Linked DNA regions of Blastochloris viridis. The protein of the gene in region 3 binds, or shares a complex with, the protein of the main gene of each other region. Links are inferred from orthologs where the notes say so. Each region holds a gene or a part of one and is shown on either strand. Other genes may lie near its edges.

The links.
Region 1: the proteins of secY (region 3) and secA are in contact, whole or in part, in a crystal structure (PDB 3DIN), measured with the Thermotoga maritima proteins. The link is inferred for Blastochloris viridis from one-to-one orthologs. Residues at the interface, in WP_004081795.1 of Thermotoga maritima: Glu108, Gly109, Glu110, Glu111, Ala236, Glu237, Arg238, Arg239, Ile240, Thr241, Ile242, Gln243, Tyr244, Ala245, Arg246, Arg247, Val248, Thr249, Gly250, Arg251, Arg252, Val253, Tyr254, Gly256, Ala257, Ser258, Thr259, Tyr260, Leu261, Pro262; in WP_004082002.1 of Thermotoga maritima: Glu261, Ala262, Arg263, Lys300, Ala301, Arg302, Thr303, Ile304, Ile305, Leu323, Tyr324, Asp325, Pro326, Val329, Ser330, Tyr333, Ile336, Lys340, Phe345, Val349, Glu363, Phe364, Tyr374, Ser375, Gly376, Gly377, Glu393, Ile395, Thr482, Ser483.
Region 2: secY (region 3) and secG share a complex: the UniProt entries of both Escherichia coli proteins name them as parts of the sec protein translocase complex. The link is inferred for Blastochloris viridis from one-to-one orthologs.

Annotation. Positions count from the first base shown.
Region 1 is NZ_CP012946.1:302,483-305,975, reverse strand. The notes cover bases 1-3,341. They hold secA (preprotein translocase subunit SecA), read left to right. Parts: upstream 1-321; coding sequence 322-3,141; downstream 3,142-3,341. Other genes in these bases: BVIR_RS01415 (peptidylprolyl isomerase), read right to left, coding at 1-37. UniProt on the Escherichia coli protein: Required for protein export, interacts with the SecYEG preprotein conducting channel.
Region 2 is NZ_CP012946.1:1,755,394-1,758,386, forward strand. What follows is about bases 19-2,859. They hold secG (preprotein translocase subunit SecG), read left to right. Parts: upstream 19-1,181; coding sequence 1,182-1,538; downstream 1,539-2,859. Other genes in these bases: BVIR_RS07805 (peptidylprolyl isomerase), read right to left, coding at 19-38; tpiA (triose-phosphate isomerase), read left to right, coding at 184-939; BVIR_RS07820 (CTP synthase), read left to right, coding at 1,629-2,859. In the rest of the region: more of BVIR_RS07805, read right to left, coding at 1-18; more of BVIR_RS07820, read left to right, coding at 2,860-2,993. UniProt on the Escherichia coli protein: Subunit of the protein translocation channel SecYEG. Overexpression of some hybrid proteins has been thought to jam the protein secretion apparatus resulting in cell death; while this may be true it also results in FtsH-mediated degradation of SecY.
Region 3 is NZ_CP012946.1:1,516,099-1,519,200, forward strand. Bases 113-3,062 are described here. They hold secY (preprotein translocase subunit SecY), read left to right. Parts: upstream 113-896; coding sequence 897-2,228; downstream 2,229-3,062. Other genes in these bases: rpmD (50S ribosomal protein L30), read left to right, coding at 137-334; rplO (50S ribosomal protein L15), read left to right, coding at 358-843. Also shown: rpsE (30S ribosomal protein S5), read left to right, coding at 1-107; rpsM (30S ribosomal protein S13), read left to right, coding at 3,070-3,102. UniProt on the Escherichia coli protein: The central subunit of the protein translocation channel SecYEG. Consists of two halves formed by TMs 1-5 and 6-10.

The DNA.
Region 1 (3,493 bases), 1.2 Mb from region 3 along the record:
GTGACAAACCGGTGCCACGGGCGGAAGTATTGATCATTGCATCATCCTTTGAGGAAAGCGCGGCGGATGCATGCCCCCTTCCGCGGCGATTGACAAGGCGGAAGGGCGTCCATATCTCCGAGCCACCCGTGGTGCGCGCGACGTCTCGCGCGAACGTGACGCGGGCATCGGGACATGGGCGTCGGATGTTCCGGAACCGCCCGGATTTCGCCCCTTTTGTCGATCGATCAATGCCAAGGCTCGATCGGTTTCGCCCCTCACGTCGCGGTTCCGCCTGCGACGGCCCGGCGACGGCGGGCAGCTAGCTAAAGGTGATCTTCCATGTTCGGCGCCCTTGCATCCAAGCTGTTCGGCTCGTCAAACGACCGAAAGGTCAAAATTTTCCGTCCGCGGGTCGCCACCATCAACGACCTTGAGCCAGCGTTCGCCGCGCTCACCGACGACGAACTGCGCGCCAAGACCGCCGAGTTCCGCCAGCGCATCGCCGACGGCGCATCGCTCGACGACCTGCTGCCCGAGGCCTTCGCCGCGGTACGCGAGGGCGCCAAGCGCACGCTCGGCCAGCGCCACTTCGACGTCCAGCTGATCGGCGGCATGGTGCTGCACGAAGGCAAGATCGCCGAGATGAAGACCGGCGAAGGCAAGACCCTGGTCGCCACCTTGCCGGTCTACCTCAACGCCCTCGCCGGCAAGGGCGTCCACGTCGTCACCGTCAACGACTACCTCGCCAAGCGCGACGCTGAGTGGATGGGCCAGATCTACCGATTCCTCGGCCTCACCGTCGGCACCATCGTTCACGGCATGGACGACGACGAGCGCCACGCCGCCTATGCCTGTGACGTAACCTATGCCACCAATAACGAACTCGGATTCGACTATCTGCGCGACAACATGAAGTACGACCTGGGCCAGCTTTCCCAGCGTGGTCATGCCTATGCCATTGTCGACGAAGTCGATTCGATCCTGATCGACGAGGCCAGGACACCGCTTATCATCTCCGGCCCGCTCGATGACCGGTCTGACTTCTATAACACCGTCGACAAGTTCGTTCCAAACCTTGAGAAGTCAGACTACGATCTGGACGAAAAACAGCGCATCGTAGTGATGACCGAGGCCGGCACCGAAAAGATGGAGCGCATGCTGCGCGAGGCCGGCCTGCTCAAGACCGAGGACCTGTACGACGTCGAGAACGTCTCGGTGGTCCATCACGTCAACCAGGCGCTGCGCGCCCACAAGCTGTTCACCCGCGACAAGGACTACATCGTCCGCAACGGCGAGGTGGTGATCATCGACGAATTCACCGGCCGCATGATGCCGGGCCGCCGCTACTCGGAAGGCCTGCATCAGGCGTTGGAGGCCAAGGAACAGGTCGCCATCCAGCCGGAAAACCAGACGCTCGCCACCATCACCTTCCAGAACTACTTCCGCATGTACGCGAAGCTGGCCGGCATGACCGGTACTGCCCTTACGGAAGCAGACGAGTTCATGGATATCTACGGCCTCGAGGTGGTCGAGGTGCCGACCAACGTGAAGGTCGCGCGCAACGACGAGGACGACGAGGTCTACCGCACCGCGGCGGAGAAGTACGCAGCCATCATCGAGCTCCTCAAGGAGTGCAAGGCCAAGGGCCAGCCGGTGCTGGTCGGCACCACCTCGATCGAGAAGTCCGAGACCCTGGCCGAGCTTCTGAAGAAGGAAGGCTTCATCCAGAAGGACTTCTCCGACCCGACCGCGTTCGCCGGGCTGTTCGATGACGACGCCAGCGCCACCGACAGGGTGTTCGCGGTGCTCAACGCCCGCTACCACGAGCAGGAAGCCCAGATCGTCTCCCAGGCCGGTGCAGCCGGCGCCATCACCATCGCCACCAACATGGCTGGCCGCGGCACCGACATCCAGCTCGGCGGCAACCCGGAGATGCGCATCAAGGCCGAGCTCGCCGACCTTGAACCGGGCGAGGAATACGACCGCCGCGCCGCCGAGATCCGCGCCCAGTGCGCGCGCATGAAGGAGCGGGCGCTGAAGGCCGGCGGCCTGTTCGTGCTCGGCACCGAGCGTCACGAATCGCGGCGCATCGACAATCAGCTGCGCGGCCGCTCCGGCCGCCAGGGCGACCCCGGCCGCTCGCGCTTCTTCCTGTCGCTCGACGACGATCTGATGCGCATCTTCGGGTCGGACCGGCTCGACGGCATGCTGCAGAAGCTCGGCCTGAAAGAGGGCGAGGCCATCGTCCACCCCTGGATCAACAAGGCCTTGGAGAAGGCGCAGGGCAAGGTCGAGGCGCGCAACTTCGACGCCCGCAAGAACATCCTGAAATACGACGACGTCATGAACGACCAGCGGCGCGTCATCTTCAGCCAGCGCATCGAGCTGATGAAGGACGAGAACGTCGCTGAAACGGTGAAGGCGATGCGCCATGCCGTGATCGACGAACTCGTCGCCAAGCACATTCCCGCCAACGCCTATCCGGAACAGTGGGATGCCAAGGGCCTACACGAGGCTGTGACCCAGGTGATGGCGCTCGACCTGCCGATCGAGGACTGGGCCAAGGAAGAGGGCATCGCCGACGAGGAGGTGCGCGAGCGCCTGTTCAAGGCCACCGACGCGGTGATGGATGGCAAGCTCGAGGCCTACGGCCCCGAGATCATGACCTACGTCGAGAAGAGCATCCTGCTGCAGGCGCTCGATCATTTCTGGCGCGAGCACCTCGTCACGCTGGAGCACCTCCGCCACGTCATCGGCCTGCGCGGGTATGGCCAGCGCGACCCGCTCAACGAGTACAAATCGGAGGCCTTCACCCTCTTCCAGGCCCTGCTCGACCGGCTGCGTGAAGCCGTCACCGCCCAACTGATGCGGGTCGAGATCGTGTCGCAGCCGACGCAGCCCGAGCTGCCGGAAATGCACGGACACCACATCGACCCCACCACCGGGCTCGACGAGGTCGCCGTCGATCCGGTGGCGCGGGCCGGGCGCGCGCTTGGCATCTCGGCCGAGGACATCGCCGCGCTCGACGCCGCCGGCATCGCCGAGGCGGTCGACCGCGACCCCGCCAACCCGGCGACCTGGGGCAAGGTCGGGCGCAACGAGCCCTGCCCGTGCGGCTCCGGCAAGAAGTACAAGCACTGCCACGGCCGGCTGTCCTGAGCGGCAGCCGACCGGAGGCTGCTGAGCGGCCGATACGACATACCGACGGCGGCAGCCGACCGCGGGAACGATACTCCCAGCCGTCGCGCACATTCGCGTCCCGGCCCAAGAACTCCCGCCGATCTGCTCAAACGCGGCTGCCGCGCTGAGCCTTTGATACGGTTTCCGGTTGATTGGCTCGGCTCTTTCTTCCCTCTCCCCTTGCGGGAGAGGGTGCCGAGCGATCGCAAAGATCGCGAGGCGGGTGAGGGGTGCCTGCGCCGAGTAGGCTGAAATACCCCTTGTAACTTGAATGCGCCGCGATCGGGTAAGCTACCGGGTGCGGTGACGGGTGGGAGCCCGCAAACCCCTG
Region 2 (2,993 bases), 240 kb from region 3 along the record:
ACCCAACTCGCCGCACCTTTTCGCAAGGTCTGGAGCATTGACCGAAATCCGGATTCCAAATGAAAACAGGCAGCGCGCGCTGCCCAAGGGTGGCGCACAATAGGCGGAGGCTGCCTCGGGGGCAATCCGAGGCGAACAATGCCGGAGACCGCCGCACAGCGGCGGACAATGGGGGGAGAAACCATGTCGGCGACACGCCGTCCGCTGGTGGCGGGCAATTGGAAGATGAACGGGTTCAAGGGCGCGATCGCCGAGTTCCGCGCGGTGGTGGCGGCGGTGGCGGGCGGCGGGGCTGGCCATGCCGAGGTGCTGGTGTGCCCGCCGGCGACGCTGCTTGCCGCCTTTGCCGCCGAGCCGCGCGGCGCGGTCGGGGTCGGCGCCCAGGACTGCCACGCCAATCCCTCCGGCGCCCACACCGGCGATCTGTCGGCGGAAATGCTGAAGGACGCCGGCGCCAGCGCCATCATCGTCGGCCATTCCGAGCGGCGGGCCGACCACGCCGAGACCGACGCCGTGGTTCACGCCAAGGCGGTGGCGGTGCGCCGCGCCGGCCTCACCGCCATCGTCTGCGTCGGCGAGACCAGGGCCGAGCGCGAGGCCGGGCATACCCTCGACGTGGTGGGCCGCCAGCTCGCCGGGTCGGTGCCCGACGGCGCCACCGCTGCCAACACGGTAGTGGCCTACGAGCCGGTGTGGGCGATCGGCACCGGCCTGACCCCGACGCCGGCCGACGTCGCCGAGGTCCACGCCATGATTCGCGACCGGCTGGTCGCGCGGTTCGGCGCGGAGGGGCAGGGCATCCGCATTCTCTATGGCGGCTCGGTGAAGCCCGACAACGCCGCCGAGCTGATGGCGGTGGCCGAGGTCGACGGCGCGCTGGTCGGTGGCGCCTCGCTCAAGGCCACCGATTTCATGGCGATTGCAGGGGTTTATCGCTGACGGCGGCGGCATAGTCCGCGCCGCTTCGGCATCGCGGACCGCACCGACGCGATTCCGCCATACCGTTTTGTTTTCTGTTCGCTTCGGGCCATCACGATTGTGTATCGGCGGCCATCCGGCAGCGTTGCAGCGTTCGCGTGGGTGGAAATGGCTGGAATGATCGTGTATGAGCCCGACCAACCGTGGTCCGGCCGCGGGCGTGCCCTTCGACGTGGCAGCGCCCCGGCCTATTTGCTTGTGTCATGCAGACCGTTCTCATCGTCATTCACCTGATGGTCGTTCTCGCGCTGGTCGGGACCGTTCTCCTGCAGAAATCGGAGGGCGGCGGTCTCGGCATGGGCGGGGGCGGCGGCTTCATGTCCTCGCGCGGCACCGCCAACGTGCTGACCCGGACCACCGCCGTGCTGGCGGCCATCTTCTTCGCCACCAGCCTGGCGCTGTCGGTGCTCGCCGGCTACAGCCGCGAGCCGAAGTCGATTTTCGACAACGCGGCGCCTGTCGGCACGCAGGTGCCGGCCCCGGCCGAAGGGCAGGGCGTGCTTGACCAGATCAAGCCGCCGGTCCAGCCGGGACCGCCCCAGCCGCCGCAATCTCGCTGATCGCGATTACGCGTATCTTCAGTTTCACCTCGGCGAGGAGGCTTTTTGCCTCTCGCCGAATTTGAGTGGGCGGGTTAAAACCTGACTCCCATGGCGCGGTACGTTTTTATCACCGGCGGCGTGGTCTCCTCGCTTGGCAAGGGCCTCGCAGCCGCAGCTCTTGCGGCCGACCTTGAAGCGCGCGGCTACAAAGTCCGCCTGCGCAAGCTCGACCCCTACCTCAACATCGATCCGGGCACGATGAGCCCGTATCAGCATGGCGAGGTGTTCGTCACCGATGACGGCGCGGAGACCGACCTCGACCTTGGCCACTATGAACGCTTCACCGGGCGTCCGTGCTCCCGCATGGACAACATCACCACCGGCCGGATCTATCAAGAGATCCTGCTGAAGGAGCGCCGTGGCGACTATCTCGGCGCCACCATCCAGGTGATTCCCCACGTCACCAACGCGATCAAGGACTTCGTCCTGGCCGGCAACGAGGATTTCGACTTCGTGCTGGTGGAGATCGGCGGCACGGTGGGCGATATCGAGGGCCTGCCGTTCTTCGAGGCGATCCGCCAGCTCGGCAACGACCTGCCGCGCGATCACGCCGTCTATATCCATCTGACGCTGCTGCCGTACATCCCGTCGGCGGGCGAGCTGAAGACCAAGCCGACCCAGCACTCGGTGAAGGAGCTGCGCTCGATCGGCATCCAGCCCGACATCCTGCTGTGCCGCACCGACCGGGCGATTCCGAAGGAGGAGCGGCGCAAGCTGGCGCTGTTCTGCAACGTACGGGAAAGCGCGGTGATCGAGGCGCGCGACGTCGATTCGATCTATGCCGTGCCGCTGGCCTACCACGCCGAGGGCTTCGACGTGGAGGTGCTGCACGCCTTCGGCATCGACCCCGGACCGGAGCCGGACCTGTCGCGCTGGGAGAAGATCACCCAGCGCATCCGCAACCCGGAAGGGTCCGTCACCATCGCGGTGGTCGGCAAGTACACCGGGCTGAAGGACGCCTACAAATCGCTGATCGAGGCGCTGACCCACGGCGGCATCGCCAACAACGTCAAGGTGTCGCTCGACTGGATCGAGGCCGAGATCTTCGAGAACGAGGACCCGGCGCCGTTCCTGGAGCACGTCAACGGCATCCTGGTGCCGGGCGGTTTCGGCGTGCGCGGCACCGAGGGCAAGATCCGGGCGGCCCGCTTCGCCCGCGAGCGCAGGGTGCCCTATTTCGGCATCTGCCTTGGCATGCAGATGGCGGTGGTCGAGGCCGCCCGCAATCTCGCCGGCATAACGGACGCCGGCTCGACCGAGTTCGGCTCCACCTCCGAGCCGGTGGTCGGCATGATGACCGAGTGGCTGCGCGGCAACGATCTGGAGCGGCGGAAGGCCGGCGGCGACCTCGGCGGCACCATGCGGCTCGGCGCCTTCGACGCGCTGCTGCGTCCCGGCAGTCGGGTGGCGCAG
Region 3 (3,102 bases):
CCCTGAAGCACCAGGACAATCCGCGCTCGGTGGCGGCGCGGCGCGGTCTCAAGGTGTCGGCGCTGCAAAGCCGTCGCCGTGACGTCGACGCCGAAGCGACCGACTGAGCGAAGAACAGGACGAACGGAGTCGCCCCATGGCCAGTTCCGCGGAGAACACCGTAACGGTCGAGCAGACCGGCAGCCCGATCCGGCGCCGGCAGGATCAGCGCGCCACGCTGATCGGCCTCGGCCTCAACAAGATCGGGCGCCGCAGCACGTTGCCGGATACTCCGTCCGTGCGCGGTATGATCGACAAGGTCGCGCACCTCGTGCGTGTCGTTAACGGCGCTTGAAGCGCGCGAGCGGAGATCAAGCGATGAAGCTCAACGAAATCAAAGACAACGAAGGCTCGCGCAAGTCGCGGCTCCGTATCGGCCGCGGCATCGGCTCCGGCATGGGCAAGACCGGCGGTCGCGGCGGCAAGGGCCAGACCGCGCGTTCGGGCGTGCGCATCAAAGGCTTCGAGGGCGGCCAGATGCCGCTGCATCGGCGTCTGCCGAAGCGTGGCTTCAACAACATCTTCCGGCTCGACTTCAACGAGCTGACGCTCGAGCGGCTGCAGCGCGCGCTGACGGCCGGCAAGCTCGACGTCAGCCAGCCGGTGACGGTCGAGGCGCTGGTTTCGGCCGGGGTGTTGCGTCGCGTCAAGGACGGCGTCCGGCTGCTTGGCACCGGCGAGATCACCACCAAGGTCGATCTGGTCGTCGATCACGCCACGGCGTCGGCAAAGGCCGCGGTCGAGGCGCTCGGCGGCTCGGTCACGGTGATCGAGAAGCCGTCAGCTGCCGCTGAGACGGCTTGAACTTCGAGCTTCCGCGCGTCAACTGAGACGAGCAGAGAGCAGGAGCACGGGTCATGGTGTCGGCGGCGGAACAGCTCGCAGCGAACTTGAATTTCTCCGCTCTCGGCAAGGCCGAAGAGCTGAAGCGGCGTATCTGGTTCACGCTTGCCGCGCTGGTGGTCTATCGGCTCGGCACGCATATTCCGCTGCCGGGCATCGATCCGCAGGCGCTCGCTGACTTGTTCAAGCAGCAGCAGAGCGGAATCCTTGGCCTGTTCAACATGTTTGCGGGCGGAGCGGTTGGCCGTATGGCCATCTTCGCCCTCAACATCATGCCGTACATCTCAGCGTCGATCATCATTCAGTTGATGACGTCGGTGTCGCCGACGCTGGAAGCGCTTAAGAAGGAAGGCGAGCAGGGCCGCAAGCAGCTCAACCAGTACACCCGGTATCTCACCGTGGTGCTGGCGTCGTTCCAGGCGTGGGGCATTGCGGTTGGATTGCAGGGCTCGGGCAACGTGGTGTCGGAGCCCGGCCTGTTCTTCCTGATCTCGACCACCATCACGCTGGTCGGTGCCACCATGTTCCTGCTGTGGCTCGGTGAGCAGATCACCGCGCGCGGCGTCGGCAACGGTGTGTCGCTGATCATCTTTGCCGGCATCGTGGCGGAGTTGCCGTCGGGCATTGCCGGCACGCTCGAACTCGGCCGCCAAGGCGCGATTTCGACCGCGGTGATCCTGATCCTGCTGGTGATGGCGGCGGTGGTGGTCGGCTTCGTGGTGTTCATGGAGCGGGCGCAGCGCCGGCTGCTGATCCAGTACCCGAAGCGCCAGGTCGGCAACCGGATGTTCGAGGGGCAATCCTCGCACCTGCCGCTGAAGATCAATACCGCTGGCGTCATTCCGCCGATCTTTGCCTCCTCGCTGCTGCTGCTGCCGACCACGGCTGCCAATTTCAGCGCCGGGCAGGGCGGGGGCTGGCTGACCACGATCACGTCGCTGCTCGGCCATGGCCAGCCGCTGTTCATGGTGCTGTATGTGTCGATGATCGTGTTCTTCACGTTCTTCTACACGGCCATCGTGTTCAATCCGCAGGAGACTGCGGACAACCTGAAGAAGTACGGCGGCTTCATCCCCGGCATCCGGCCGGGTGAGCGGACGGCGGAATATATCGATTACGTCCTGACCCGCATCACGGTGCTCGGCGCGCTCTATATCTCGCTGGTGTGCGTCATCCCCGAGATCCTGATCTCGTACGCGGCGGTGCCATTCTATCTCGGCGGCACGTCGATCCTGATCGTGGTGACGGTGACGATGGATACGGTCTCCCAGGTCCAGGGACATCTCTATGCCCACCAGTACGGAGACCTGATTAAGAAGGCGAATCTGAAGGGGAGACGTCGATGAGGCTGGTGCTGCTGGGGCCGCCGGGGGCGGGAAAGGGCACGCAAGCACAACGCCTGACGACACGGCACGGCATCGTTCAGTTGTCGACGGGGGATATGCTGCGGGCCGCGGTGGCAGCGGCCACGCCGGTCGGTCTGAAGGCCAAGGACATCATGGCCCGCGGCGAGCTGGTTCCGGACGAGGTGGTGGTGGCGATCGTCGCCGACCGTATCGACCAGCCGGACTGCGCCAAGGGGTTCGTGCTCGACGGCTTCCCGCGCACGCCGGGTCAGGCCGAGGCGCTGGGGGCGATGCTGACCGAGAAGGGGCTCAAGCTCGACGGCGTGGTCGAACTTGTGGTCGACCATTCGGCGCTGGTGAAGCGAATCGAGACCCGTGTTGCCGAAATGACGGCGCGCGGCGAGGCGGTTCGCGCCGACGACAATCCGGAGGCGCTGGCCAAGCGGCTCGACGCCTACAAGGCTCAGACCGCGCCGCTGTCGGAGCATTATCGCAAGACGGGCCTCCTCAAAGAGGTCGACGGCATGCAGACGATCGACCAGGTCACCGAATCGATCGACCGCGTGCTCGGCGTTGCCGCCTGACGACCGTCCGGGATGGACGGCCGGCGGGCTGAGGCCACGCTCTGGGTGAATTTTCCCTACCGGCGCACGCCGATAGGGGCGGTTTGCCCGGTAAGAGGTTGACGGACCTCGCAACTGACAGTATGACCCGGCGAACAATCACGACGGCGCCGGGTCTTCCGAGGAGGGCCGGGTGCCGCGTACCCGTTTCGTCGGTCCGCTTCGGTCGCCTGAGACCCATGAGACCGGCCGCTAGGCCGCCGCAGGAGAGAACAACCGTGGCCCGCATCGCAGGCGTCAATATTCCGACC